Regions from separate parts of the Desulfosporosinus sp. BICA1-9 genome, predicted to be linked through region 1. Evidence: riboswitches for the same ligand, from Rfam matches in the RefSeq annotation. Region 1 holds a riboswitch; each other region holds the start of a gene.
The links. A riboswitch is a leader RNA that binds a small molecule or an ion and turns the genes downstream of it on or off. The one in region 1 is predicted to bind thiamine pyrophosphate.
Positions count from the first base shown of each region.

Region 2: another riboswitch for thiamine pyrophosphate. It lies ahead of JL57_RS09710 (thiamine-binding protein); the one in region 1 lies ahead of thiS (sulfur carrier protein ThiS).
Region 3: another riboswitch for thiamine pyrophosphate. It lies ahead of JL57_RS24845 (thiamine-binding protein); the one in region 1 lies ahead of thiS (sulfur carrier protein ThiS).
Region 4: another riboswitch for thiamine pyrophosphate. It lies ahead of thiD (bifunctional hydroxymethylpyrimidine kinase/phosphomethylpyrimidine kinase); the one in region 1 lies ahead of thiS (sulfur carrier protein ThiS).

Region 1 is NZ_JUEE01000154.1:80,079-87,836, forward strand. Features, by position in the region: gene JL57_RS19600 (biotin/lipoate A/B protein ligase family protein) at 1-270, opposite strand, end outside; gene JL57_RS19605 (DUF6506 family protein) at 883-1,191, shown strand; TPP riboswitch at 1,397-1,497, shown strand; gene thiS (sulfur carrier protein ThiS) at 1,631-1,831, shown strand; gene JL57_RS19615 (thiazole synthase) at 1,845-2,639, shown strand; gene thiH (2-iminoacetate synthase ThiH) at 2,643-3,773, shown strand; gene thiE (thiamine phosphate synthase) at 3,770-4,447, shown strand; gene thiC (phosphomethylpyrimidine synthase ThiC) at 4,475-5,752, shown strand; gene fdhF (formate dehydrogenase subunit alpha) at 6,006-7,758, opposite strand, start outside.
Region 2 is NZ_JUEE01000075.1:7,931-15,688, reverse strand. Features, by position in the region: gene JL57_RS09725 (ABC transporter ATP-binding protein) at 90-848, opposite strand; gene JL57_RS09720 (ABC transporter substrate-binding protein) at 859-1,857, opposite strand; gene JL57_RS09715 (ABC transporter permease) at 1,894-2,658, opposite strand; gene JL57_RS09710 (thiamine-binding protein) at 2,661-2,951, opposite strand; TPP riboswitch at 3,063-3,167, opposite strand; gene JL57_RS09705 (FeoA family protein) at 3,436-3,702, shown strand; gene feoB (ferrous iron transport protein B) at 3,784-5,871, shown strand; gene JL57_RS09695 (FeoC-like transcriptional regulator) at 5,901-6,188, shown strand; gene JL57_RS09690 (TetR/AcrR family transcriptional regulator) at 6,281-6,880, shown strand; gene JL57_RS09685 (demethylmenaquinone methyltransferase) at 7,089-7,758, shown strand, end outside.
Region 3 is NZ_JUEE01000202.1:15,923-23,680, forward strand. Features, by position in the region: gene JL57_RS24815 (CBS domain-containing protein) at 1-68, opposite strand, end outside; gene JL57_RS24820 (demethylmenaquinone methyltransferase) at 298-1,017, opposite strand; gene JL57_RS24825 (TetR/AcrR family transcriptional regulator) at 1,226-1,825, opposite strand; gene JL57_RS24830 (FeoC-like transcriptional regulator) at 1,918-2,205, opposite strand; gene feoB (ferrous iron transport protein B) at 2,235-4,322, opposite strand; gene JL57_RS24840 (FeoA family protein) at 4,404-4,670, opposite strand; TPP riboswitch at 4,939-5,043, shown strand; gene JL57_RS24845 (thiamine-binding protein) at 5,155-5,445, shown strand; gene JL57_RS24850 (ABC transporter permease) at 5,448-6,212, shown strand; gene JL57_RS24855 (ABC transporter substrate-binding protein) at 6,249-7,247, shown strand; gene JL57_RS24860 (ABC transporter ATP-binding protein) at 7,258-7,758, shown strand, end outside.
Region 4 is NZ_JUEE01000247.1:59-7,816, forward strand. Features, by position in the region: partial or broken gene JL57_RS30385 (diguanylate cyclase) at 1-860, shown strand, start outside; TPP riboswitch at 1,026-1,139, shown strand; gene thiD (bifunctional hydroxymethylpyrimidine kinase/phosphomethylpyrimidine kinase) at 1,234-2,037, shown strand; gene cytX (putative hydroxymethylpyrimidine transporter CytX) at 2,034-3,248, shown strand; gene thiM (hydroxyethylthiazole kinase) at 3,230-4,042, shown strand; gene thiE (thiamine phosphate synthase) at 4,035-4,661, shown strand; gene JL57_RS30410 (SDR family NAD(P)-dependent oxidoreductase) at 4,799-5,536, shown strand; gene JL57_RS30415 (M20 family metallopeptidase) at 5,668-6,849, shown strand; gene JL57_RS30420 (AI-2E family transporter) at 7,410-7,758, shown strand, end outside.

The DNA.
Region 1 (7,758 bases):
TCCTAGTTCGGACGGTCCCCAAAAAATCGCTCCCCCTCCTGTGATACGACGGTTGATTTCAATACTTTCTCTCCGACAATATTCTTCATCAATTTCTAACTCTACCGCTTGATGCAAACCCAATAGAGCACAACGGGGAGAAAATTGGAGAAAGCGCAATGTATTCGGGCATTTCCCTGCGCTTCGGGAAGCAAGCAGGACCTCGTCTAAAGCCATGTGGTCAGCTGAAATTAATGGATTATTGTCAAGTAGTCGCCAATTTATCACCACTAGAGTCCTCCTTTAATATAGTAGTTTGTCGATCATGTCCACTGTTCGGTTTTCGAACAGTGGACGAAAATCGAACAATAAATAGTGCCTCCTTTTATTAATGCACGTTAGTAATTCAGCCAATTTTAGCCTTCGGGTATTCTTCTTTATTTTCATCCTTATATCTTTTCTTAATATCAATATGCAATTCATATGCCAAGCCTAGTGAACTCGTTCAACAAAAGTTGAACATCGAGACTTCGGTGACGTAAGTCTCCAGTACGATAGTATCCAGTGGAGAGTATCGCCGTAGCCGCAAACCCGAAAAGCATACCTATCGGCGTAGGATAGACTTATGCCGAAGGCGCAGATCCACTAACGAATACTATCGCGCCGTAGGATGGAGTCTACTTCCTTCGCCGCCAAGCGGTCCTATTGGGAAAGGAGGCTTTCGTCACCGAAGCAGAGTACGGGGTACCACTCCCACTTACAAGAAGTGGGAGTCTCACGATTGGATGAAACTTCTTGGCATATGAATTGCATGTTTATTATAGTCATCACAGGTATGCACTTGTTTTTCCGTTCTACTCTGTGAATCCAAAAATAAATTAGTATGGAGAGGATGTGATTTAATTGTCATTAAAAGCCGCCTTTATTTTCCTTGCACCTCAAGCCGACCCTTCACTACATCAGGCAGATATTCAAACTCCACAGGTTACTCTACTCATTCGGGGAGTCCAAAATTATCAGGAAGCTGTTATTCTTGCACAACAACTGGTTACTGAAGGAGTTCAGGTGTTGGAATTATGCGGAGGATTTGGTAACATTGGGACGGCAAAGATCGTTGAAGCTGTAGAACAGAAAATTCCAGTGGGTACAGTACGATTTGATAGTCACCCCGGTTTGAGCGGAAAAAGCGGAGATGATCTATTCTTAACTTAGCCACCAAGGGCTGTAAGGATAACTCATCAAACTCTTACTGTCACGTTAGAAATCCTGACACCATAGCTAATCAATTTCCCCGAGAGAAAAACTCAAATTTTTCAATATACTTTATTCAATATTTACACCTTAACTCTTTTAGTTATATAATGGCATAGATGTAATACTAACGCAGGCAAATAATGCCCACTCACAACTAAATACGTCTTTTTGCTAGGGGCGCCCTTCGGGGCTGAGATGAGGAAACTCGATCCCTTTGAACCTGATCTGGTTAATACCAGCGGAGGGAAGCTAATCGTTATGCTTATAGAAGTATAAATGAGAACTGCTTACCGCAGTTCTCATTTTTTTTTAGTTTATACCCTCCCTGGTTCCTTGGTAGTGAGACGGGAATCCTTAGCAAAAAGGTATGAAGAACAGATGAAAGGAGGATGGTCTGTTGCAGATTATTCTAAACGGTGAAGCGCAGGAGCTTACCCCAGAATGTACCGTATTCCAGTTGCTCGAAAACAAAGCTGTGACCCTAAAAGCTGGGGTCGTGGAGCTCAATGGGAAAATTCTAAAACAAGAGCTCTGGCAAAGTACTGCAATAAGTGATGGCGATAGTTTGGAAATCTTAATTTTTATGGGAGGTGGCTGATACCGTGAACGATATCATACAGGGTATAAATCCATCGGATGACAGTTTACTCATCGGAGGAGTCAATTTACTCAGTCGTCTGTTCGTAGGAACCGGTAAATTTTCGTCTCATGAAATTGTGCCCCGAGTACTGGAAGCTAGCGGCTCCCAGGTGGTAACAATGGCTTTACGCCGAGTAGATTGGAAAAACCCTCAGGAGAATATTCTAAATTACTTACCTCAGAACACCATTTTATTGCCGAATACCTCCGGTGCACGCACTGCTGAGGAAGCCGTGCGAATCGCCCGCTTGGCTCAGGCTGCCGGCTGCGGGAACTGGGTTAAAATCGAGGTTGTACAGGATCAACGCTACCTTTTGCCGGATAATTGGGAGACGATTCGGGCCACAGAACAACTCGCGAACGATGGATTTGTGGTACTTCCTTATATGAGCCCGGATTTGGGGGCAGCCAGGCGTCTGCAGGATGCCGGCGCGGCAGCAATTATGCCCTTAGGGTCACCAATTGGAAGCAACCGTGGCTTACAAACCAAAGAACTTATTCGGATTTTGATCGAGGAAATTTCCCTACCGATTGTTGTCGATGCTGGCATCGGACGACCATCCGAGGCAGCAGAGGCCATGGAAATGGGAGCGGCTGCCGTACTTGTAAATACGGCAATTGCGACAGCAGGAGATCCGGTGTTCATGGCCCAAGCCTTCCGCTTGGCCGTAGCCGCAGGACGGCTGGGCTATTTAGCTGGACCGGGAGAACGACGAGTAACAGCCGAGGCGTCTTCCCCCTTGACTGGTTTTTTGCAGGAGGGTTAACGTATGTTCTACGAGCAAAAGACTGAATGGCAACAAAGGCTCCCAGAATCGATCTGGACGAGTTATAGCAGAGTAGACGTAGAGCGGGTGTTAGCCCGTGAAACTGTTCTCCCAGAAGATTTGGCGATCTTGCTTTCCCCAGCTGCCCAACCATACCTAGAGCCAATGGCCAAAAAGGCTCAAGCTTTAACTATCCGCCATTTCGGCCGCACGATCGGTTTGTTCACTCCCTTATATCTTGCTAATTTTTGTAGCAATAGCTGCCTGTATTGTAGTTTCCACGCTGGAAACGAAATTGTACGGTGCAAGCTAAGCGTCGAACAGGCTATAAAGGAAGGTGAAGCCATCTCATCGACTGGGCTGCAACATTTGCTGCTCTTGACGGGAGAATCCCGCTCACAAAGCGGACCCGCTTACATCGAGCAATGCGTCCGTGCTTTACGACCAATGTTTGCCTCACTGGGACTTGAAGTGTATCCCCTATCCACTGAGGAATACCGACGTTTGTACGAGGCGGGGGTTGATTCTGTCACTCTTTTTCAAGAAACCTACCAGGAAAGCACCTATGCTCTGGTACACCCTTCCGGACCAAAGCGGGATTATCACTACCGCTTGGAGGCACCGGAGCGAGCCTGTTCTGCTGGAATCTCCTCCATAAACATCGGAGCGCTCTTAGGTATCTCGGACTGGCGGCGGGATGCCTTTTATTCAGCACTCCATGCCGACTACTTGCAAAGAAAGTACCCCGGGGTCGAAGTAGCTATTTCAGTACCACGCCTTAGGCCCTATGCCGGCAGTTTTAGCTCATTTGCGACTCCCGTAACGGATGCCGCTTTAGTTCAAATTATTCTGGCTTACCGATTGTTTCTACCTCGGGCTGGGCTTACCTTGTCCACACGAGAAAGTCCGCAAATGCGGGAAAATTTGCTTCCCCTCGGAATTACACGAATCTCGGCCGGCGCTCTCACTTCCGTTGGTGGTTATAGTGAGACAGACAACGTAGGCAGTGCCCAATTTGAAATTGCTGACGAACGATCCGTTCCGGAAGTAGTACAAATGATCCGGGCCAAAGGCTATCTACCAGCTTTTTGTGACTGGGTGAATATGCGGGAAAGGAATGCTGTAGCACAATGAACCATTTAATGACTGGACTGAATGGACTTTCAAATAGGCATACCCTTCCCGTAGGCATTTATGCCCTTACCTCTGAGCTTCACTCTCAAGGCCGGAGCAATATCGAGGTGGCCAGTGAGATCGTAGCCAGCGGCGTACCGATCCTTCAGTACCGGGAGAAGTCCAAGAAGGTTAGGGAAATGTATGAAGAGTGTCTGGTGTTGCGAGCCATGACCCAACAATACGGTGCCTTGTTTATTATCAACGACCACTTAGATCTGGCTCTAGCAGTGGGCGCCGATGGCGTACATATCGGACAAGACGATTTGCCGTTGTCGAAGGTGCGCGAGTTAGTTGGCCACGATCTCCTGATTGGGGTTTCTACCCATTCGCCGGCCCAAGCATTGGCCGCGGTAAGCGGTGGCGCAGATTACATCGGAGTAGGACCGTTGTTTGCCACCAAGACAAAAATCGATGTGTGCGATCCAGTGGGACTGGACTATTTAGATTACGTCGTCAAGAATTTAGATATCCCCTTTGTCGCGATCGGCGGAATCAAAGAGCACAATCTGGCTGAAGTGATCCAGGCGGGGGCCCGGACTGTCGCCTTAGTCACCGAGATTGTAGGAAATCCGGATATTATGAGCAAGATTAAGCGTTTACAGTTCATTATGGAACACAATACCCAACTATAAGAAAAGTTTAAGAAGGAATGTGATTAGATGAGTACACAAATGGAACAGGCTAAAAATGGAGTAATCACGGCGGCAATGCGAACGGTTGCTGACAAAGAGGGGCTTACTGTTGAAGAAATTAGGCTCCGGGTGGCAGCGGGCAGCATTGCCATCCCCGCTAACATCAATCACACATCTTTGAGTCCGGAGGGCGTTGGTCTTGGACTTAAGACGAAGATTAATGTCAATTTAGGTATCTCTCCGGAGTGTGCCAACCTCGACAGTGAGCTGGCCAAAGTACGCATGGCTCTAGACATGAAAGCGGAAGCAATTATGGACCTTAGCAACTACGGTAAAACTATCGAATTCCGCCACCGGCTCATCGAAATGTCCTCTGCTATGATCGGCTCTGTTCCTATGTATGATGCCCTTGGCTATTTAGATAAAAAATTGGAAGACATTACACCCCAGGAATTCTTAGCTGTGGTGGAACAGCACGCCCGAGACGGCGTTGATTTTGTTACCATCCACGCTGGCATCAACAGGGAAACTGCTCAGCATTTCCGTCAAACCTCCCGAGTTACCAACATCGTTTCTCGGGGAGGATCTTTACTATACGCCTGGATGGAATTGACCGGGCAGGAAAACCCTTTTTACGAGTATTTTGATGATCTTCTGGATATCTGTGCGGAATACGATGTGACCTTGAGCCTAGGGGATGCCTGCCGACCGGGAAGCATTGCCGATGCCACAGACGGAGCTCAAATTTCCGAATTGATCGTGATGGGAGAATTAACTCGAAGGGCTTGGAAACGCAATGTTCAAGTCATGATTGAAGGACCCGGCCACGTTCCCTTGCATGAAGTTGTGGCTAATGTTCAGTTGGCAAAAAAGCTTTGCCACGGAGCACCCTTCTACATTTTAGGGCCGTTAGTCACGGACGTTGCTCCTGGTTACGATCACATCACCAGTGCGATCGGCGGAGCTTTAGCCGCCTCAGCAGGAGCAGATTTTCTCTGCTATGTGACGCCGGCCGAACACCTTCGTTTGCCCACTTTAGATGACGTACGCGAAGGAATCGTTGCAGTCAAGATCGCAGCTCATGCCGGGGATATCGCTAAAGGGATACCTGGAGCCGCTGAGTGGGACAGGAAGATGAGCCAAGCCAGACAAGATTTGAATTGGGAAGTAATGTTTGGTTTAGCCTTGGATCGTGAAAAGCCCGAGCGCTATCGCCAAGAGTCCTCTCCTGAGCATCAGGATAGCTGCACGATGTGTGGGGAAATGTGTTCAATGCGCCTTATGAACCGTATCATGGACAAATAGGTTATTTGCGGAAAGGGGACACACCTGCTGAAGTAAAAGCTGTTCTTCGGGACAGGAATGTCCCCAACTAAGTATCCGACACATAAGAAAAACTTGGCTGGCGCCAAGCTCTAAAAAACAAGGGCCTTCATTATTGAAGGCCCATTTTCCGTACGGTTTTAGGGGGATGTGTTGGGGGGGACGGTCCTTTTAACACGCCCCCAACACGCGTGCCCATAGTAAAAGGGACCCCTTTAAGGGTCCCTTTAAGAACTTAGCTAATTTTTGAAATTTGTACGCCACACACTTTATACTCGTAGGTTTTAGTGACTTTATCATACGCACCATTGGTGAGTACGTTGGTTGGAGAATCAAAGTAGTGAAGGGTCATAAAGACCATACCCACTGGCACCCGTTCCGTGATTATGATTTTGGTTTTTAATTCACCACGACGGGAAGAGATTTGGACGACTTCGCCCTCTTCCAGTTTGAGCCGTTTGGCATCTGAGGGATTAATCTCTGCTAACTCTTCAGGCGAATAGGTTTCCAGAGATGGAGAGTGTTGAGTGAAAACGTTATAATGGGAAAGTTTACGCCCGGTATTGAGTAAGAATGGATACTCCTCATCCGGTAATTCCGCAGGCAGCTGATTATCAATCGCCACAAAGAGCCCTTTGCCACGGTTGAATTTCCCTTCATGCAAGAACTTGGTTCCGGGATGTTCCGCATGCGGCACCGGCCATTGCAAGCCTTGCGTTCCTAAACGCTCATGGGTAATCCCTGCAAATTGAGGAGTAAGTTTGGCAATTTCCTGCATGACTTCTTCCGAAGATTGATACTCGAAGGGGTAACCCATTCGAGTTGCTAAGGCACAAATGATCTCTCCATCTGTCTTAGCGTTACCGATCGGTTTAATTGCTTGATTGACCATTTGCACTCGCCGCTCAGTATTGGAGAAGGTACCTGTCTTCTCAGCATAACTAGCCCCAGGTAAGACGACATCCGCCAATTTTGCAGTTTCTGACAAGAAGATTTCTTGGACTACCAGGAAGTCAAGAGCCTTAAGGCCTTTGCGAACATGGTTCGCATCAGCATCTGTAATGACTGGATCTTCGCCCAAAACATACAATGCCCGCAGATTTTTACTAACCGCTGCATCAAACATGTCAGGAATCATAAAGCCAGGATTAAGGTCGAGAGGAACTCCCCAAGCAGCTTCGAATTTGGCCCGTACTTCAGGGTTTATGACTTGTTGGTAACCAGGATAAACGTTAGGCAGTGCCCCCATATCGCAGGCGCCCTGAACATTATTTTGCCCACGCATTGGGTTAACACCCGAACTCTCTTTACCAAGATTACCTGTAAGCATGGCTAAGTTCGCCAGACTCATGACGTTATCCGTACCACAGGTATGCTCTGTAATCCCTAAGGTGTAAAAAATCTGAGCCCGTTCGGCAGTCGCGTAAATTCTTGCAGCTTCTTCCAGCTGTTCTACCGGAACTCCCGTTATTTGACTTACGACCTCGGGAGTATATTTTTGAACGGCTTCCCGGACTTTTTCAAAGCCTTCGGTACGTTCTTCAATAAATGCTTTATCTTCCCACCCGTTGGCAAGAATAATGTTCATAATTCCGTTGATCAGAGCAATATCTGTTCCCGGACGAAGCCTTAACCAAACATCGGAATGGTCAGCCAGATCAATTTGTCGAGGATCGACCACGATCAGCTTGGCTCCCTTGGCGAGGGCTTGCTTCATTTTTGTCCCAATTACAGGATGAGCCTCTGTCGCGTTTGAACCAATTACAAACATGACTTTGGTGTTCGGAATCTCATTAATAGAGTTAGTCATCGCTCCGGATCCAAATGAAGTGGCCAGACCGGCCACAGTGGGAGCGTGTCAGGTCCTTGCGCAGTGATCGATATTATTCGTACCGATGACCGCGCGCATGAATTTTTGCATGAGATAATTTTCCTCGTTCGTACAATGAGCCGAACTTAAGGCAGCAATAGAGTTAGGTCCATAAGTC
Region 2 (7,758 bases), on a different contig from region 1:
TTCAATCAGGAAGCCCTTGTGGCCTCCGGAAAACGAACGACAGGCACTTAGTTTATCAAACTAAGTGCCTGTCACATTAATGTTCGTGTTTAAGGTATGAGAAGGTGTAATAGTTGCCTTTTAAGATCTAAGGCTAGACTTGAGAGCAAGAGCTCATCTGGATCACGTGGGTGGGGGAATGGGATTTTAAACTCGTGGATAATTCGAGCGGGACGTTGACTTAAAACAACGACTTTGTCCGAAAGAAGAATCGCTTCATCAATATCGTGAGTGATCAATAAAACGGTATGCCGAGTCCGATTCCAGATACTTAAAAGCCAGCGTTGCATTTCCTGCCGGGTCAAAGCGTCCAGAGCTCCAAAGGGCTCGTCTAGAAGCAAGGTTTTTTTGCCAAAGAGAATCGTACGTAGTAAAGCACCACGTTGTCGCATGCCACCGGATAACTGGTGTGGGTAATGATCTGCAAATGGTGAAAGACCGAACTGATTTAACCATTCTTTAGCCTCTACTTGTGCTTTTCGTTTATTCTTATGCAGGATCTCGCATCCCAAGAGCACGTTTTCTAGTAGAGTACGCCAGGGTAGGAGTAAATCTTTCTGAGGCATATAACCAACGTTACCTAACGTCCCATGAATCGCTTTACCATCCAATAATATTTCCCCTGCATCAGGAACCTCAATTCCGGCCAAGAGATTGCATATCGTACTCTTGCCACATCCAGAAGGTCCGATTAAGGAAACAAAGGCCCCTGTCTCAACTACTAAGTCTAGAGAGTGTAAGACCTCCATTGATAGGTCCTTCTGAGGGTTAGAGTATGCTTTGGAAAGACCTTTAAGAGATAGTCCCATCTGGACCTCCTTAGGATTTAGGTAAGAAATCGTTCGTGAAGGCCTTGGCGGGATCAATCATCTTCTGCAACAGGTCACGTTCGACAAGCCATTTTGCATAGCCTTCCCAAACGGCTGATTTCTGAATCCCCCACTGAGGTGCATCGGCCTGATATTGAGGGCTGAGCCATGTCTGGCTGCTGCGAATTAAGTCAGGATTTGCTTCGGGTGCATGCTTGATTAATATCTCGGCAGCTTCCTGCGGATTCTGGATTGCGTATTGATAACCGTCACTAACTGCTTGTATAAAATGACGAATCACTGCTGGTTGGGATTGTGTCATTTTCTCGCTAGTAATCAAGACTGGCGTATAAAAATCGAGAGCAGGGTCAACGTCTTTAAGCCAAAGCATATCTAAAGTCTGTTTTCGTAATTCTGCTTCTTTGCCCGTCCAACCATAAAAGATCCAGGTTAAATCAATATCTTTGGTTAAAGAAATAAGTTGATCCGCTTCTCCAATATTAACCATCTTAATCTTAGAGAAATCAGCCTTTTCATTTTCCATGAGTGCTTTGAGAATAGCGTCTTCTGAGGGCAGGCCCCAACCACCGTAAGTCTTCCCTTCGAAGTCTTTGGCATTTTTAATATTCTTAGACGTTGGAGAAGCAAATCCTGAAGTGTTGTGTTGTAAAATTGCAGCTAACGAGAGAATCGGTACATCATTAGCGCGTGCCGTAGTCACTTGTTCCTGATGGCTCACTCCAAAATCTGATTTTCCAGCCGCCACAAGCTGCTCGACATTTCCAGAGCTAGAAGGCTGGATGAATTCAACATCTAAACCCTCCTTTGAGAAATACCCCTTTTCTTGGGCAACAAATAGCCCAGTGTGATTCGTATTGGGAGTCCAGTCCAGCATTAAGGTTACTGAGGTAAGTGGCTCTGTCGCGGAGGTCGCGGGTGATGTAGACTTGACCCCGCACCCTGACAGTATAAGAATAGGAATAATTAATAAAGCAAGCAGCTTTTTCATACTATTATCTCCCTCATGATTATTTTCTTTTATTAATCAACTTTGGTTTTTGCTATGGATCCACGGTAATGCGAGTCGTGCAAGGAGGGTAATGAGGGCGTAATAAAGAAAACTCAAGGCGGTAATTGTAAAAATTGCGGCAAAAACACGGTCTGTCAAAAAAGAGTGTGAAGAGCGCGTCAGATAAACTCCTAATCCCGAGCTGGAACCCAACCATTCTGCTATCACGGCCCCCATGACACTATAGGTAGCGGCGATTTTCAGGCCGGCAAAAAGGGAAGGAAGAGCGTTAGGCCAACGAACAATATAAAACATTTGCCAACGGGAAGCCCCCATACTTCTTAATAGATTTAGGAGGTCAGCATCAGTTAATTCTAGTCCTTCGATTAGACTGATAGTAACCGGGAAAAAACACACGATAATGACAATCATTATTTTAGGCAGAAGTCCATAACCCAGCCAAAGGATCAAAAGAGGTGCAACGGCTATCAGTGGAACCGTCTGTGAAATAATTAGAAACGGATATAGTAGGCGTTTTAGCCAAGGGGATAGGACCATCACGCCTGCTGTGATCAGGCTGAAGACGACGGCAAGTGCAAAGCCAACTGTTGTTTCAACTAAAGTAATCAGAGTATGCATCCAGATTAGTTGGCGAGTCTCCCATAAGGCTTTGGCTATTTGAGCGGGGGTGGGGAGAAGCCAGAGGGGAACTTGCGCAATTGTAACTACCATTTGCCATGTCCCTAGAAAAAAGAGAAAGAACAGTAGGGCGGGAATCCCTTTCCACTTCAGACAACCCATTATTATGTTCGATACTTAGCGATTTTTTCAGCAATCGTTGAGCCACTCGGGACATAATCCATTTTAATGTAGGCCATCACTCTTGAGGCTCCAGCACGAATGCAAGCTTCCTGAGCTTCTTTGATGATAGCCCAAAGCTGGTCTGGTTCGCCTTCCATTGTTGTCTCCATAGGACCAACTTCATAGGGAACCCCACTGGCGGCAATGACTTTGATCGCCTCGTCCACAACTTCGTAAATGCGGGATTCCTCCACTTTAGGGATAACCTGTAAGGCCATAATGATTTTTGCCATCGTTTTTTCCTCCTTCTTATGAACAAGTTTTTCGTGAGAGAGTCTGTTAGTGGTGCCGCATAGCGGCATGGGAGTCTGATTAGTACATAAAAAATACCGCATGTAATGCGGCGTACTTATTCTCAACCCTCCCTACGCTGGCATTACCCAGATCAGGTTAAGGGTCGGGCAGATTGCCCCTCTCAGCCATAAGTTCTAGCTCCCCTGTTACCATATTAATTTATGTCATTCTAACATAATGATTGTTGCGGCGCAATCTATAATTTCCCAATATTACTTGCGCTATTTGCCTTAGCGCCCCACTCGTTGAAGCTTGCAAATCCTGAGATTGGTTATTAAAAGTAGAGAAATTTACGTTGTACTTCAGAGAATATATATTGACAGTAACTAGAAAGAAGAGTATTCTAGAATAAATGAGATATATTCTCAGTTATTATTCGACTTAAGGTGAGAGTGATTATCATTTCCGTGAGGAGGGATGACGATGGAGCGCTTTTTGGGAGACTTAAAAACAGGTGAATGGGCACGTGTGGAGCGCATTGATGGCGGAGGAGCTTTGCGTCGCCGGATGATGGATATGGGTATTGTTCCAGGTGTCGAATTAGAAGTTGTTCGTCAAGCTCCTTTCGGTGGTCCGCTTCAAGTTCGGCTGAAAGGGTATTATTTAGCAATGCGCCGTGCAGAATGTGCTAAAATTGTTGTAAGTAAAAAAGATCCCAAATGTTATGACCCTTTATTAGCAAGTCGATAAATTCAAACGATTTATAATAAAGTTAAAACGTGATGATGCCGCTTGGACATACATATGCTCAGAGGGGGGAGGCGGCTGGACATGAAAATTGCGCTTATTGGAAATCCCAATGTAGGTAAGAGTACTGTATTTAATGCTTTAACGGGCTCGAACCAACAGGTCGGAAATTGGGCTGGTAAGACGGTTGAACGCAAGTCAGGTGTCGTCAAAAGAGCCAGCCAGGAAATAGAGCTGATTGATTTACCAGGAACCTACAGTTTGACCGCATACTCACAAGAAGAGATTATAACGCGTGAATATATTATTCGCGAAAAACCAGATGTTGTTATGGCTATGGTTGATGCTTCAAATATTGAGCGTAACCTCTATTTAGTTCTTCAAATCCTTGAACTAGTGCCTCGTGTGGTGATCGGTTTAAATATGCTGGATTTGGCTCAGTCTGCAGGAATTACGATTGAGTCTTCAAATTTGGCATTAGCCTTAAATGTTCCAGTCGTCGAAATTGTTGCAGCCAAAGGAAAAGGAATTGAGGAGTTCTTAACGGAAGCCATTCGGGTTGGAAAGCTGGAAAACGACCCTCTACCGAATGAGGTCAGTTATCCGAAAGTACTTGAACAAAAGATTCTCGCAATGGAAGCGTTATTGGTAGATACTCTATGGGTCACGAGGTACCCATTGCGCTGGTTAGCTATAAAACGTCTGGAGAGAGATCCGGAAATTGGGCAAACGTGGAAGATAAATTCTGGAAAGTTGCCAATAGGTAAGAGCAGGGATGCTTGCTGTGATCTTGGAGAGGCAGTTAATTACGAACTACAAGAATCGACTCCTCTTCCAGGGGAGTCTTTGCTGCAGGACTATGAGAGAGAGGGCTGGACTAAGGACCATTTTGAAATGGCCATTGCGGATGCTAAGTACCAATATATTTCGGCAATTTTACCGCAGTTTAGGAAGCACGAGAATCCAGCTAAACCTACCTTTACAGATAGACTAGATCGTTGGATTCTTTCTCCATTTTGGGGTTATCCGATTATGTTAGTCGTCTTAACAGTCGTTTTTTGGATGTCCTTTATTGCCAGTGCGCCTATAGGGGGAGCAGTTTCACTTGGCATGGCCTGGGTTGCCGAGGTGATGGTGGGCTGGCTACAATGGGTTCAGGCTCCAGAATTTATGCAAAGTTTAGTAAGAGATGGGATCTTTGCTGGAGTTGGTGCCGTTTTAGCCTTTGTGCCTCAAATCGCCATATTCTTTGCCCTTTTTTCGTTTATGCAGGACAGTGGTTATTTAGCGCGGGCTGCATTTTTAGGAGATCGATTTATGCAGCTCATGGGATTGCATGGAAAATCGTTTTTTTCCTTGATATCTAGTTTCGGGTGCAATGTTCCGGGAATTATGGCTACACGAACGTTGGAGGATCCTAAAGATCGCTTGATCACCATACTTATTAATCCTTTAATTCCTTGTGTGCCACGCTTAGGGGTAATGAGTGCTGTGGTGGCTGCATTTTTTCCAGGTTCTCGAGGTGCTCTGATTATGATAAGCCTTTTGTTGATAAGTATGCTGCTTGTAATGTTTTCTGCGCTCTTTTTAAGACGAGTGGTCAAGCATACGGAGCGATCAGCCTTTGTCATGGAACTGCCGCTCTATCATATTCCCACAGTGCGTAATATCCTAGTGCCAACCTGGCAAAAAACCTACTCCTTTCTAAAAAGAGCATGGACGTTCATTTTAGTGGCTTCGATAGTGGTCTGGATCTTAAGCTCTTATCCCCAAGGGGTCCCCATGAGCGAAACTTGGGCTGGCATAATGGGTGGTTGGTTAGCATTTATCGGACAACCATTAGGGTTCGACTGGCGAATCATGGTGGCGATCGTTTTTGGCTTTACAGCGAAAGAAACGACCTTATCAACCTTAGGTATTTTGTATGGTGTCGCTGCTGATGCATCGCAATCTATTGCTCAGGCCATGACAGGGGCTATGACCCCTTTAGGTGCCTATACATTTCTGGTAGTTTATATGCTTTATATTCCTTGTCTGGCATCCGTCGTAACAACCTATAAAGAATCACGAAACTTAGGTTGGACAAGTTTTGGAGTGGCATACAGCCTTATTCTGAGTTTTGTCATGGGATGGATTGTATTTCACGGAGGTCAAGCACTTGGATTTCGATAATTCTAACTACCCCAAGGGGGCGTATGACTATGCTTACCAGCATTATGGAAATACTGGCACGTAAGGAATCATTATCATTGGCTCAGTTAGCCGGGGAAGTCGGCTATTCCGTAAGAGAAGTCGAAGGTTTCTTAAACCAATTGGAACATATGGGTTATATTCGACGTGAACTCTTGGGGCAAGCCTGTGGTCTCAGCTGTGATTCAGATCAGGCCAGCGATCGCTGTGAAGGGTGCGGGTTTAAACCCAGCAAAACGTTCACGTTCTGGGTGCTTACAGAACGTGGGGAACAGCTTGTAGGTTCTAGGTTGATGTAAGGGTGTAAAAAATAAAAGATTAATGATATAATGCAGAAAAATATGACAATACCTTTTAAAACTTATGCATTAGAAGGGAGACCGTGTACTGCATGTCTAAGCCCCGTGAGGAAAAATATCAGGCTATCCTAGATGCGGCTACGGAGGCTTTTGCAGAGTATGGCTATTTTACCTGCCAAGTTTCCAAAATAGCCAAACTCGCTGGAGTAGCTGATGGTACAATCTATCTATATTTCAAGAATAAGGAAGATATCCTAGTTAGTCTTTTTTCGGATCGGATGGGTCAATTTATTGAAGAGATTCGCCACGCACTTGTGCAGTATAAAACAACACGGGATCGGCTACTGTGCATCATACGAACTCACTTCAGATATATGCAAGAGAATCGTGCCCTTGCTATCGTCACTCAGATAGAAATCCGTCAGTCCGATCCTAAAATTAGGGAGGCAATTTCAGGGCCTCTAAGAGAGTATTTTCAACTCATTGAACAGGTTCTCGCTGAAGGAGTTGAACGGGACGAAATCGCCTTAGCTGATATTAAGATTGGTCGACAAATGTTCTTTGGAACCTTAGATGCTGCAATCAGCGATTGGGTAAATTCCAAGAAACCACGTTCCTTAGAAGGGGTAGAAGAAATCATTTTTGATTTGATGTGCGGTGCATTCAAAATTAACCATAAGAGTAAAATATGACATTGATATAGCCAATAATTCGAAGAGCCTTCCGCTATCTCATATTGAAGTCGGAAAGGCTCTTTGTTTGAGTGTGTTTTTATAGAATTGAAGTGTAGCAAGAAATTTGTTCAAGCAAAAATTCTAGACAAAAGGCTCATGTTCGCGTAGTATTTAAGAAAATGTTTATACTATACTAAAAATAAGAACCATGATAGGGAGATTAACTATGGATTTTGCAGGTAAAGATAAAGCAACCTATGTACAAGAAACTTTCAATTCTATTGCTGGTCATTACGATTTCATGAATAGCCTAATGAGCCTCGGAATGGATAAACGATGGCGGCGTCTTGCAGTTCAAAGGGTTGGCGCAAAGCCAGGGATGCATATGCTGGATGTATGCTGTGGTACAGGTCAACTTTCTATGGAATTGGGAAGTGCGGTTGGAGTAGAAGGAACGGTTACAGGTTTAGATTTTTCACATAAAATGCTGGATGTAGCAAAACGTTCTTTGGAGCAATCCTTCAATAAGGATAGAATTAAATTTATTCAAGGAAATGCGATGGAACTTCCTTTTCCGAGTAATACGTTTGATGGTGCTACGGTAGGTTGGGGATTGAGAAATTTACCGGATTTACGACAGGGTATCAAAGAAATGGTACGTACGGTTAAGCCCGGAGGAAGAATTGTATCTCTAGATATGGCTAAACCAACTTTCCCGGGATTTAAACAAGCCTATTGGTTATACTTTGAAAAACTCATACCCTTAATGGGCAAAATCTGGGCTAGAAAAGCAAGTGCCTATCAATATTTACATGACTCGGCCCGGGAATTCCCGGCTCAGGAAGAATTGGTTCGTATTTTCACAGAGTGTGGCCTTGTAGAAACACGATTCGATA
Region 3 (7,758 bases), on a different contig from region 1:
AACTCCACAACTGTGGTATTAGGTGCTGCACATTCAACAGAAGTAGTCATAACCTCACGAACTTTCATGCCCTAGAACCTCCTATACTATTTCATTTAACAAACAAAGATAGTATAGACAACTTTACAAAAATCATACGATGATTCTAATATCTCAAGATAAAAACAGCGTTTAAGGGGACAGTCGGCCATTCAGGGTCAGCGTCGATAGTTGCTATGAACTATAAAAACTCCCAAGCATCATCTTCTATCCGCCTGGAAGTCCTTATTTGTGTGACAATAATTAGTATTAAGTTTGCTAATCGGGTTTAGTGCCAGAAACAATGGCAACAACCCCCCCAGCCAAATTATCGAATCGTGTTTCTACAAGGCCACACTCTGTGAAAATACGAACCAATTCTTCCTGAGCCGGGAATTCCCGGGCCGAGTCATGTAAATATTGATAGGCACTTGCTTTTCTAGCCCAGATTTTGCCCATTAAGGGTATGAGTTTTTCAAAGTATAACCAATAGGCTTGTTTAAATCCCGGGAAAGTTGGTTTAGCCATATCTAGAGATACAATTCTTCCTCCGGGCTTAACCGTACGTACCATTTCTTTGATACCCTGTCGTAAATCCGGTAAATTTCTCAATCCCCAACCTACCGTAGCACCATCAAACGTATTACTCGGAAAAGGAAGTTCCATCGCATTTCCTTGAATAAATTTAATTCTATCCTTATTGAAGGATTGCTCCAAAGAACGTTTTGCTACATCCAGCATTTTATGTGAAAAATCTAAACCTGTAACCGTTCCTTCTACTCCAACCGCACTTCCCAATTCCATAGAAAGTTGACCTGTACCACAGCATACATCCAGCATATGCATCCCTGGCTTTGCGCCAACCCTTTGAACTGCAAGACGCCGCCATCGTTTATCCATTCCGAGGCTCATTAGGCTATTCATGAAATCGTAATGACCAGCAATAGAATTGAAAGTTTCTTGTACATAGGTTGCTTTATCTTTACCTGCAAAATCCATAGTTAATCTCCCTATCATGGTTCTTATTTTTAGTATAGTATAAACATTTTCTTAAATACTACGCGAACATGAGCCTTTTGTCTAGAATTTTTGCTTGAACAAATTTCTTGCTACACTTCAATTCTATAAAAACACACTCAAACAAAGAGCCTTTCCGACTTCAATATGAGATAGCGGAAGGCTCTTCGAATTATTGGCTATATCAATGTCATATTTTACTCTTATGGTTAATTTTGAATGCACCGCACATCAAATCAAAAATGATTTCTTCTACCCCTTCTAAGGAACGTGGTTTCTTGGAATTTACCCAATCGCTGATTGCAGCATCTAAGGTTCCAAAGAACATTTGTCGACCAATCTTAATATCAGCTAAGGCGATTTCGTCCCGTTCAACTCCTTCAGCGAGAACCTGTTCAATGAGTTGAAAATACTCTCTTAGAGGCCCTGAAATTGCCTCCCTAATTTTAGGATCGGACTGACGGATTTCTATCTGAGTGACGATAGCAAGGGCACGATTCTCTTGCATATATCTGAAGTGAGTTCGTATGATGCACAGTAGCCGATCCCGTGTTGTTTTATACTGCACAAGTGCGTGGCGAATCTCTTCAATAAATTGACCCATCCGATCCGAAAAAAGACTAACTAGGATATCTTCCTTATTCTTGAAATATAGATAGATTGTACCATCAGCTACTCCAGCGAGTTTGGCTATTTTGGAAACTTGGCAGGTAAAATAGCCATACTCTGCAAAAGCCTCCGTAGCCGCATCTAGGATAGCCTGATATTTTTCCTCACGGGGCTTAGACATGCAGTACACGGTCTCCCTTCTAATGCATAAGTTTTAAAAGGTATTGTCATATTTTTCTGCATTATATCATTAATCTTTTATTTTTTACACCCTTACATCAACCTAGAACCTACAAGCTGTTCCCCACGTTCTGTAAGCACCCAGAACGTGAACGTTTTGCTGGGTTTAAACCCGCACCCTTCACAGCGATCGCTGGCCTGATCTGAATCACAGCTGAGACCACAGGCTTGCCCCAAGAGTTCACGTCGAATATAACCCATATGTTCCAATTGGTTTAAGAAACCTTCGACTTCTCTTACGGAATAGCCGACTTCCCCGGCTAACTGAGCCAATGATAATGATTCCTTACGTGCCAGTATTTCCATAATGCTGGTAAGCATAGTCATACGCCCCCTTGGGGTAGTTAGAATTATCGAAATCCAAGTGCTTGACCTCCGTGAAATACAATCCATCCCATGACAAAACTCAGAATAAGGCTGTATGCCACTCCAAAACTTGTCCAACCTAAGTTTCGTGATTCTTTATAGGTTGTTACGACGGATGCCAGACAAGGAATATAAAGCATATAAACTACCAGAAATGTATAGGCACCTAAAGGGGTCATAGCCCCTGTCATGGCCTGAGCAATAGATTGCGATGCATCAGCAGCGACACCATACAAAATACCTAAGGTTGATAAGGTCGTTTCTTTCGCTGTAAAGCCAAAAACGATCGCCACCATGATTCGCCAGTCGAACCCTAATGGTTGTCCGATAAATGCTAACCAACCACCCATTATGCCAGCCCAAGTTTCGCTCATGGGGACCCCTTGGGGATAAGAGCTTAAGATCCAGACCACTATCGAAGCCACTAAAATGAACGTCCATGCTCTTTTTAGAAAGGAGTAGGTTTTTTGCCAGGTTGGCACTAGGATATTACGCACTGTGGGAATATGATAGAGCGGCAGTTCCATGACAAAGGCTGATCGCTCCGTATGCTTGACCACTCGTCTTAAAAAGAGCGCAGAAAACATTACAAGCAGCATACTTATCAACAAAAGGCTTATCATAATCAGAGCACCTCGAGAACCTGGAAAAAATGCAGCCACCACAGCACTCATTACCCCTAAGCGTGGCACACAAGGAATTAAAGGATTAATAAGTATGGTGATCAAGCGATCTTTAGGATCCTCCAACGTTCGTGTAGCCATAATTCCCGGAACATTGCACCCGAAACTAGATATCAAGGAAAAAAACGATTTTCCATGCAATCCCATGAGCTGCATAAATCGATCTCCTAAAAATGCAGCCCGCGCTAAATAACCACTGTCCTGCATAAACGAAAAAAGGGCAAAGAATATGGCGATTTGAGGCACAAAGGCTAAAACGGCACCAACTCCAGCAAAGATCCCATCTCTTACTAAACTTTGCATAAATTCTGGAGCCTGAACCCATTGTAGCCAGCCCACCATCACCTCGGCAACCCAGGCCATGCCAAGTGAAACTGCTCCCCCTATAGGCGCACTGGCAATAAAGGACATCCAAAAAACGACTGTTAAGACGACTAACATAATCGGATAACCCCAAAATGGAGAAAGAATCCAACGATCTAGTCTATCTGTAAAGGTAGGTTTAGCTGGATTCTCGTGCTTCCTAAACTGCGGTAAAATTGCCGAAATATATTGGTACTTAGCATCCGCAATGGCCATTTCAAAATGGTCCTTAGTCCAGCCCTCTCTCTCATAGTCCTGCAGCAAAGACTCCCCTGGAAGAGGAGTCGATTCTTGTAGTTCGTAATTAACTGCCTCTCCAAGATCACAGCAAGCATCCCTGCTCTTACCTATTGGCAACTTTCCAGAATTTATCTTCCACGTTTGCCCAATTTCCGGATCTCTCTCCAGACGTTTTATAGCTAACCAGCGCAATGGGTACCTCGTGACCCATAGAGTATCTACCAATAACGCTTCCATTGCGAGAATCTTTTGTTCAAGTACTTTCGGATAACTGACCTCATTCGGTAGAGGGTCGTTTTCCAGCTTTCCAACCCGAATGGCTTCCGTTAAGAACTCCTCAATTCCTTTTCCTTTGGCTGCAACAATTTCGACGACTGGAACATTTAAGGCTAATGCCAAATTTGAAGACTCAATCGTAATTCCTGCAGACTGAGCCAAATCCAGCATATTTAAACCGATCACCACACGAGGCACTAGTTCAAGGATTTGAAGAACTAAATAGAGGTTACGCTCAATATTTGAAGCATCAACCATAGCCATAACAACATCTGGTTTTTCGCGAATAATATATTCACGCGTTATAATCTCTTCTTGTGAGTATGCGGTCAAACTGTAGGTTCCTGGTAAATCAATCAGCTCTATTTCCTGGCTGGCTCTTTTGACGACACCTGACTTGCGTTCAACCGTCTTACCAGCCCAATTTCCGACCTGTTGGTTCGAGCCCGTTAAAGCATTAAATACAGTACTCTTACCTACATTGGGATTTCCAATAAGCGCAATTTTCATGTCCAGCCGCCTCCCCCCTCTGAGCATATGTATGTCCAAGCGGCATCATCACGTTTTAACTTTATTATAAATCGTTTGAATTTATCGACTTGCTAATAAAGGGTCATAACATTTGGGATCTTTTTTACTTACAACAATTTTAGCACATTCTGCACGGCGCATTGCTAAATAATACCCTTTCAGCCGAACTTGAAGCGGACCACCGAAAGGAGCTTGACGAACAACTTCTAATTCGACACCTGGAACAATACCCATATCCATCATCCGGCGACGCAAAGCTCCTCCGCCATCAATGCGCTCCACACGTGCCCATTCACCTGTTTTTAAGTCTCCCAAAAAGCGCTCCATCGTCATCCCTCCTCACGGAAATGATAATCACTCTCACCTTAAGTCGAATAATAACTGAGAATATATCTCATTTATTCTAGAATACTCTTCTTTCTAGTTACTGTCAATATATATTCTCTGAAGTACAACGTAAATTTCTCTACTTTTAATAACCAATCTCAGGATTTGCAAGCTTCAACGAGTGGGGCGCTAAGGCAAATAGCGCAAGTAATATTGGGAAATTATAGATTGCGCCGCAACAATCATTATGTTAGAATGACATAAATTAATATGGTAACAGGGGAGCTAGAACTTATGGCTGAGAGGGGCAATCTGCCCGACCCTTAACCTGATCTGGGTAATGCCAGCGTAGGGAGGGTTGAGAATAAGTACGCCGCATTACATGCGGTATTTTTTATGTACTAATCAGACTCCCATGCCGCTATGCGGCACCACTAACAGACTCTCTCACGAAAAACTTGTTCATAAGAAGGAGGAAAAAACGATGGCAAAAATCATTATGGCCTTACAGGTTATCCCTAAAGTGGAGGAATCCCGCATTTACGAAGTTGTGGACGAGGCGATCAAAGTCATTGCCGCCAGTGGGGTTCCCTATGAAGTTGGTCCTATGGAGACAACAATGGAAGGCGAACCAGACCAGCTTTGGGCTATCATCAAAGAAGCTCAGGAAGCTTGCATTCGTGCTGGAGCCTCAAGAGTGATGGCCTACATTAAAATGGATTATGTCCCGAGTGGCTCAACGATTGCTGAAAAAATCGCTAAGTATCGAACATAATAATGGGTTGTCTGAAGTGGAAAGGGATTCCCGCCCTACTGTTCTTTCTCTTTTTTCTAGGGACATGGCAAATGGTAGTTACAATTGCGCAAGTTCCCCTCTGGCTTCTCCCCACCCCCGCTCAAATAGCCAAAGCCTTATGGGAGACTCGCCAACTAATCTGGATGCATACTCTGATTACTTTAGTTGAAACAACAGTTGGCTTTGCACTTGCCGTCGTCTTCAGCCTGATCACAGCAGGCGTGATGGTCCTATCCCCTTGGCTAAAACGCCTACTATATCCGTTTCTAATTATTTCACAGACGGTTCCACTGATAGCCGTTGCACCTCTTTTGATCCTTTGGCTGGGTTATGGACTTCTGCCTAAAATAATGATTGTCATTATCGTGTGTTTTTTCCCGGTTACTATCAGTCTAATCGAAGGACTAGAATTAACTGATGCTGACCTCCTAAATCTATTAAGAAGTATGGGGGCTTCCCGTTGGCAAATGTTTTATATTGTTCGTTGGCCTAACGCTCTTCCTTCCCTTTTTGCCGGCCTGAAAATCGCCGCTACCTATAGTGTCATGGGGGCCGTGATAGCAGAATGGTTGGGTTCCAGCTCGGGATTAGGAGTTTATCTGACGCGCTCTTCACACTCTTTTTTGACAGACCGTGTTTTTGCCGCAATTTTTACAATTACCGCCTTGAGTTTTCTTTATTACGCCCTCATTACCCTCCTTGCACGACTCGCATTACCGTGGATCCATAGCAAAAACCAAAGTTGATTAATAAAAGAAAATAATCATGAGGGAGATAATAGTATGAAAAAGCTGCTTGCTTTATTAATTATTCCTATTCTTATACTGTCAGGGTGCGGGGTCAAGTCTACATCACCCGCGACCTCCGCGACAGAGCCACTTACCTCAGTAACCTTAATGCTGGACTGGACTCCCAATACGAATCACACTGGGCTATTTGTTGCCCAAGAAAAGGGGTATTTCTCAAAGGAGGGTTTAGATGTTGAATTCATCCAGCCTTCTAGCTCTGGAAATGTCGAGCAGCTTGTGGCGGCTGGAAAATCAGATTTTGGAGTGAGCCATCAGGAACAAGTGACTACGGCACGCGCTAATGATGTACCGATTCTCTCGTTAGCTGCAATTTTACAACACAACACTTCAGGATTTGCTTCTCCAACGTCTAAGAATATTAAAAATGCCAAAGACTTCGAAGGGAAGACTTACGGTGGTTGGGGCCTGCCCTCAGAAGACGCTATTCTCAAAGCACTCATGGAAAATGAAAAGGCTGATTTCTCTAAGATTAAGATGGTTAATATTGGAGAAGCGGATCAACTTATTTCTTTAACCAAAGATATTGATTTAACCTGGATCTTTTATGGTTGGACGGGCAAAGAAGCAGAATTACGAAAACAGACTTTAGATATGCTTTGGCTTAAAGACGTTGACCCTGCTCTCGATTTTTATACGCCAGTCTTGATTACTAGCGAGAAAATGACACAATCCCAACCAGCAGTGATTCGTCATTTTATACAAGCAGTTAGTGACGGTTATCAATACGCAATCCAGAATCCGCAGGAAGCTGCCGAGATATTAATCAAGCATGCACCCGAAGCAAATCCTGACTTAATTCGCAGCAGCCAGACATGGCTCAGCCCTCAATATCAGGCCGATGCACCTCAGTGGGGGATTCAGAAATCAGCCGTTTGGGAAGGCTATGCAAAATGGCTTGTCGAACGTGACCTGTTGCAGAAGATGATTGATCCCGCCAAGGCCTTCACGAACGATTTCTTACCTAAATCCTAAGGAGGTCCAGATGGGACTATCTCTTAAAGGTCTTTCCAAAGCATACTCTAACCCTCAGAAGGACCTATCAATGGAGGTCTTACACTCTCTAGACTTAGTAGTTGAGACAGGGGCCTTTGTTTCCTTAATCGGACCTTCTGGATGTGGCAAGAGTACGATATGCAATCTCTTGGCCGGAATTGAGGTTCCTGATGCAGGGGAAATATTATTGGATGGTAAAGCGATTCATGGGACGTTAGGTAACGTTGGTTATATGCCTCAGAAAGATTTACTCCTACCCTGGCGTACTCTACTAGAAAACGTGCTCTTGGGATGCGAGATCCTGCATAAGAATAAACGAAAAGCACAAGTAGAGGCTAAAGAATGGTTAAATCAGTTCGGTCTTTCACCATTTGCAGATCATTACCCACACCAGTTATCCGGTGGCATGCGACAACGTGGTGCTTTACTACGTACGATTCTCTTTGGCAAAAAAACCTTGCTTCTAGACGAGCCCTTTGGAGCTCTGGAC
Region 4 (7,758 bases), on a different contig from region 1:
CTGGTATACTTAAGAAGTGTTTCCGGGAGGATGACTTAGTGTTCAGAATTGGCGGAGATGAATTTGCCATCCTTTTGCCAAAAAGTGACCTGAAAATTGTGGAACAAGCTTGTTATAGAATTCGTAAGGCTGTTGAGGAGTACAATAGCGAGAATTTAGAGTTTCCACTTAGCTTATCTATAGGATCTGCTGTAAGTGAGAAAACGAATGTGAATGTTGATATGGTCTTTAAAGAAGCTGATGATGGCATGTATCGGGAAAAACTACATCGAAGTAAAAGTACCCGCAGTGCCATAGTTCAGGCACTTATGAAAGCTTTAGAGGCTAGAGATTTTATCACGGAAGGGCATGCCGATCGTCTGCAAGACATAGTCCTAACCCTTGGAGAAGCAATGGGATTAGCCGAGCGTACTCTTGCAGATTTGCGATTGTTGGCCCAATTTCATGATATCGGCAAAGTGGGTATTCCAGATCGTATACTTTTTAAGCCTGGGCGTTTAACCTTTGAAGAATTTAAGGAAATGCAGCGACATAGTGAGATTGGACATCGGATTGCACAATCTGCCCCGGACCTGCTTCCCATTGCCGATCACATTTTGAGACACCATGAATGGTGGAACGGTCAGGGCTATCCTTTAGGACTTAAGGAAAACGACATTCCCTTAGAGTGCCGCATTCTGGCGATTGCGGATGCCTACGATGCCATGACAAGTAATCGTCCGTATCGAAAAGCCATGAGCCAAGAGCAAGCTTTTAATGAATTGATGGCAAACAGCGGGCTTCAATTTGACCCAAAATTAGTACCTATATTTGTTAAAGTATTTAGTTTCGATCAATCGTCGATCCGTCCGATAGGCTAAGATTGGTTTTACTGGATCAACATAACCCGAGGGAAATACTACTCAATGAGTAGTATGGGAATTAGAGGAAGCTGAAAAACTGACAAGTTAAGAGAACGGTGTAGAAATCGTGTCCGATAGGATTGACTAATCACATTTTCCATGTTATTTTTAACAAAATATATATGATGTGGGCAGGGGAGCTAGAAAGGCTGGCTGAGATTTAGACCCGATAAGGTCTAAGACCCTTTTAACCTGATCTGGATAATGCCAGCGTAGGTAAGCAGTTTTTACTCTTTTATGAAGATGAAAGAGCACAAACCCTATTCTGGGGATCTGTGCTCTTTTTAGTTTTTAAAGAGAGAATATTTAATAATGGAGGAGGTAGTCACCCGTGAAAAAAGTACTTACTATAGCTGGTTCAGATTCTAGTGGGGGAGCAGGGATTCAAGCTGATCTAAAAACGTTCTGTGCTCATGGTGTCTATGGAATGAGCGTAATAACCGCAGTCACTGCCCAAAATACCCAAGGAGTTTTTGCTGTTCAGGATATCTCAAGAGAGGTCATTGCTCAACAAATCGAAGCAGTTTTCGACGATATTGAGGTCGACGGAGTGAAAATCGGTATGGTTTCCCAAGTTCAAACTATCGAGGTGATTGCAGAAAAGTTGAAACACTATGCGCCTCAAAGGATTGTCTTAGACCCAGTCATGGTGTCTAAAAGCGGTTACCACTTGTTAAACCCGGAGGCAGAAGTAACTTTGAGTAGGGAATTATTGCCCATGGCAATGATCGTCACCCCTAATATTCCAGAGGCTGAGGTCATGACCAAAAGGTCTATTGGCACGCTAAAGCAAATGGAAGAGGCTGCTAAGGTGATTTATCAGATGGGGGCTAAGAATGTACTTTTAAAGGGGGGACACTTAGAGGATGACTCTGTAGATATCCTCTTTGACGGTCAGGAATTTAGTTATTTTAGCTCGGTTAGGATTGCTACTAAGAATACTCATGGGACAGGATGTACTCTTTCATCGGCAATCACTGCAAATCTGGCGTTGGGGTACAGCCTTAATCAAGCAGTCTCCTTAGCCAAGGAATATATCACAATTGCCATTCAACATTCTTTAGCGATCGGAAAAGGCGTAGGACCGACTCATCACTTTTACACATTATACAAAAAGGCAGGATTAATAGAGTGAGTATAGCTTCAAAAAATAATTTAAGTATGTTTAATTTTTCAACCCTTTGGTTTGGCGCAGCTATTTCAGTCGCCGAAATTTTAACCGGCGGGCTGTTGGCTCCCCTAGGATTTAAAATGGGGGTTTTGGCTATCCTGATTGGACACTTGGTTGGAACCTCACTTTTGGTGTTAGCAGGAATCATCGGAACTAATGAGCGCATTCCTGCCCTGGTATCAACTCGAATTTCCTTTGGAAAATACGGTTCCTATCTATTTTCTGTTTTAAATGTTTTACAATTATTGGGTTGGACGGCTGTGATGATAATCGTCGGGGCCAGGTCGGTTAACCAGATCAGCAAAACCTTATGGGGATTTGATCAGCTGACGGTTTGGAGTCTGATTATTGGAGTCTTTATTATGATTTGGGTATGGCTTGGAAAAGATAGCGGCTGGAAAAAGGCGAACCACATAGCTGTGGTGCTATTGTTCTTGTTAACGATTATCTTGAGCACTATCATTTTCAGCAACCATGAACTGTTTACCAAACAGGTTGTCGGAGATATGTCTTTTGGCTTTGGTATAGAATTAGCTGTAATCATGCCTTTATCCTGGTTACCATTGATCTCTGACTACACACGCTTTGCTAAGTCAAGGAGAGACGGTGCCTGGGGCAGCTGGCTTGGATACTTCTTTGGCAGCAGTTGGATGTACATTATCGGCCTGGGCGCAGCGATCATCGCCTCGGACGCTGATCCCGCCGCAATGTTATTAGCAGCTAATCTCGGTATTGTAGCCTTAGGAATTATTGTCTTGGCTACGGTAACCACTACCTTCCTGGATGCTTATTCGGCTGGGGTCACATTTCTCAACATTTTCCCTAAATTAAATGAGAAAACGGTTGCCTTGGTCATGACTGGGATTGGAACCGGACTTGCGATTATCGTTAATATTGAGCAATATGAGCATTTTCTTTATGCCATTGGATCAGTGTTTGCGCCCTTATTTGCCATTCTCTTGACGGATTATTTCCTTTTAAAGAACAAGAAAATCCAACCTGAGCTTTTGATAAACTGGGGTACGTTACTCCTCTGTGCAGTGGGTACAGCTTTATACTATAGGTTTATCAAGTTAGACTTTGTTCTGGGCTCTACAATTCCTGTGATGCTGATTATCAGCATCTTACATTCTATAACATGGAGGTTGACTGCTAAATGGAAATACGTGAAGTAATCTTTGAAAACCTAAGGCTTGTTAAAGAAAAAAGTCCCTTAATTCACCATATTACCAACTATGTCACTGTGAATGATTGTGCGAATATTGTCCTAGCCATCGGAGGTTCCCCTGTGATGGCAGATGATCTGGAGGAAGTGGCAGAAATGGTTGGCTTTGCTTCTGCCCTAGTTCTTAACATTGGCACTCTTAATTCCAGAACGATTGAAAGCATGCGAGTCTCCGGATTACGGGCGAAAGAATTAGGTGTTCCGGTGATCCTAGATCCGGTAGGAGTTGGGGCCACGAAGCTGAGAACAAACACTGCAGAAAAGTTGATTAAGGAGTTAAAACTTGAGGTTATCCGGGGGAATATGTCAGAGATCAAAGTCTTAGCCGGCCAAAATGTAGCTATAAAGGGAGTTGATTCGCTAGCGGACGAACAAGATAGTTCGGTGATTGCCAAAAAACTAGCCTCTGAATTAGGCTGCGTGATTGCCATAACTGGTAAAACGGATGTTGTTTCTGATGGACGTCGAGTGTGCTTACTGGATAATGGCCACCGAATTTTGGCGGATGTTACAGGAACAGGGTGTATGACAACCTCCCTCGTGGGAACCTTTTGCGGCGTCACTAAAGATTATTATACGGCGGCCGTGGCTGGCATTATTAGTATGGGCTTGGCAGGAGAAATCGCTCAGGCTTCATTACGCCATGGGGAAGGGATCGGAACCTTTAGAACCAGATTGTTGGATAGCATCTATAATCTGACTCCCGAAATCCTAGCTAAAGAAGGTAAAATTAGTTATGAGTAAAGTTAAGGTCGACTACACTTTGTATTTGGTCACAGATCGAAAACTTCTCGGAGAGCGGGATTTGGCTCAGAGTATTGAGCTAGCCATACAAGGTGGGGTAACCTTGGTGCAGCTTAGGGAAAAATCCCTTTCTACCAAGGATTTCTTACAACTAGCCATTGAAGTAAAAGCGATAACCTCTCGCTACCAAATTCCCCTAATTATAAATGACCGTCTAGACATTGCTCTCGCGGTCGATGCCGAGGGATTACATGTCGGACAAGAAGATCTGCCTATGCTAAAAGCAAGAGAGTTGTTTGGCCCTAATAAAATCATTGGGGTCTCTGCCAGTACCTTAGAAGAAGCCATTCTTGCCCAACAACAGGGTGCTGACTATTTAGGAGTCGGAGCTGTATTTAGCACATCAACTAAGACTGACGCCCCAGAAGTCAGTCTCGGGCAATTAGAACTTATTAAGAGAACAGTCAAAATCCCTGTTGTGGCGATCGGTGGAATTAATCTGACGAACCTAAAACACGTTATGGATACCGGAATTGACGGGGTTTCAGTCGTATCTGCCATTTTGGCAGTAGAAGACATTCTAATGGCGTCCAAGCAGTTAAAGGAACTTATTAGATAGTCAACTCCATTAGCTAAAGTTGAACATCGAGACGATGCTCATTCTTGTCCTATTATTCCTTGTCTAGGATAAACCTGTGGGTTATACTAGAAAAACGAAGGTAGTACATAATACTTGCTTACAAGGAGAGGATTATAATGTTAAACGATAAAACAGCATTGATCACTGGAGGCGGGACCGGGATCGGTAAAGCGATCGCCTTAAAACTAGCCCAGTCTGGAGTTAATATTGCGATTAATTACTCTCGATCTGAGCAGGAAGCGCTTAAAACTAGTCAAGAAATCAAGGATTTAGGAGTTCGATGCCTAATCTATAAAGCGGACGTTGCTCGGGATGCTGAAATTAGGGCAATGATTAGTCAAGTAACTTTGGATTTTGGCAAGTTGGATATATTAGTAAATAATGCGGGAACGACCCATTTCGTTGATCATTCAGACCTTGAGGGAATGAAAGAGGAATACTGGGATGATATCTTGGGAGTTAATGTAAAGGGATTGTTCTTTTGTTGCAGGGCGGCTTCTGCCGAACTTAAGAAAAGTCGAGGCTGCATCGTGAACATCACATCGATAGCAGGCTTAACTGGATTAGGTAGTTCTATCGCTTACTCTGCTTCTAAAGCGGCAGCAATAAGTGTTACAAAGTCGTTAGCTAGAGTGCTGGCTCCTGAAGTTAGGGTTAATGGTGTTGCACCAGGAATTGTCCAAACCCGTTGGGTGGAAGGGAAGGAAGAGCATATTTCTCGACTTGCTGCAGGTACACCACTGGGACGAATTGCAGATCCTGAAGATATTGCTGAGGTCGTCTATTCCTTGGTCGCCCATGCAGGGTTTATGACCGGACAAACAGTCGTGGTCGACGGAGGAAGCTTTATCTAAAAGGTAAGGGTATGCCCCAGCAATTCATTGCTTATATTTAAGCATGGCTTACCGTCCGAATTATCCAGAGGCCTAGCGGCGGTTAGCCATCAGATAAAGTACTTACTGAAGGTTTTCAAAGGAGTTAATTTATGAAAATTGACAATTTGAATAGCTTGGTAGATTCAATCAAGGATGAAGTCATCTTTTGGAGACGTCAGTTGCACCAAAATCCTGAGTTATCTTATCATGAAGAAGAAACCTCAGAGTTTATTTTTCACTTGCTCCAGTCCTTTGGTTATTTTGAGGTAACACGTCCGACAAAAACTAGTGTGATGGCTCGTTTGATTGGCAAGCAGCCCGGCAAAGTGATTGCCATTAGGGCGGATATTGATGCTTTGCCTATTCAAGAAGAATCTCTGGTAGATTATGCTTCTCAAAATCCTGGAGTGATGCATGCTTGCGGGCATGATACACACACTGCTATGCTGCTAGGCGTTGCCAAACTATTCAGTAGCTTGTATTTCCAGTTAAAAGGAGAGTTACGCTTAATATTTCAGCATGCTGAGGAAAAGTTCCCACCAGGGGGTGCTGAAGAACTCGTCCAAGCAGGGGTAATGGAAGGTGTAGACGCCGTCATCGGAGGGCATATATGGGCAGCTTTAGAAAGCGGTAAAGTCGGCTTGGCGTATGGTCCAATGATGGCCTCACCGGATTCGTTTTATCTCACGATCAAGGGAAAGGGTGGACATGGAGCAATGCCCCATCAGACGATCGATGCCATTACCATTGGGGCAGAAGTGGTAGTTAACCTGCAGCATATTGTGTCACGTAATATAGATCCATTAGATCCTGTGGTAATCTCGGTAGGTCGGTTTGTTGGTGGTACTCAAAATAACATTATACCAGGCACTGTGCAAATAGACGGTACAATCCGTACCTTGAATCCTAAGCTGCGCCAAGAGGTTCCACTTTTAATTGAGCGAGTAGTCAAGGGAATTACCTCAGCTCACGGAGCAGATTATGATTTAAACTTTATCTTAGGCTACAGACAAGTGATCAATGATGATCGGATCGTTCAGGTTCTGGAAGAGACAGTACGTGAAGTGATGGGGGACGAAGGGATTGCGTTTGTCCGACCTAGCATGGGCGCAGAGGATTTTTCCGCCTATTTACAAAAAGCTCCGGGTGCGTTCTTCTTCTTAGGAGGAGGGAACAAGGAAAAAGGATGCGTCTATCCGCATCATCACCCTTGCTTCAGTATTGATGAGGATGCTATGCAAAAGGGTATTAATATCTTTATGCATACTGCACTAAAACTTCTTGCTGAATAGGTACCACTAGTCTTCGAAGGTGCTCGATCCTTTTCAGTTCAGGGTTGTTGACAGGAAGAAGATTTCAGGTATAATAAAGACAGATCAAATACAATCAAGATTCAGATTTAAGTTGTTGGTCGCGTGCTAGGCATCGTTTCGATTCATCGAAAGTAAGCATTGCTATCAGTTAACAAATGCTGAATTTCGGAGAACTGGAGCCACCTAGCTGGGTGGTTTTTGTAGTTATTAGAAAGATTTCCCTTAAAGTTCCTTCCTTAATGAATCAGTGCTCTGCTACCTAATCATTTTTATATTTTTATTAGAAGATGCAGTTGCTTGATTGAACGCAGTTAACTTAATGTAAACTGAGTAGTGGAGGTCACTCACTGGAGTGGATTTTTCTTTTTCATATGAGTATACTGGCTTAATATTGGTAGATCCTTAGTTGAAGCACTGATATATGGGGAACAGTAGATTGTGGATAAACCTTTATACGGGCAATATAACGTGATATTATGTTAGATAATACGGTAATTTGAAAAGAAATTGAGAATTAAATCGGGAGGCTAACATTATAAATGGATTATTATAAGAATTTTTTTGAAAGTAAGTTATTTAAAAAGATTATATCTTTGCTACTTTTATTTGCAATTATAATTAGTATTAAACCCATGATGAATTTGTTATTATTAACGTTTATGTTTTCTTTTATCTTATACGGAATTCAAAATTACATTTTTAAGAAAATTGTCAAACTAATGCCCATTAATCGAACCGGGATTACCTTTACTATCTTTATAATATTGGCTTCTGCCATGGTATTCTTTATCTATAAATATATACCCATCTTAAGTAAACAGTTATTATATATCGGAATTCAGCTCAGCAATTTTGATATCAATAATTATGAAGATGCAATAAATCCTA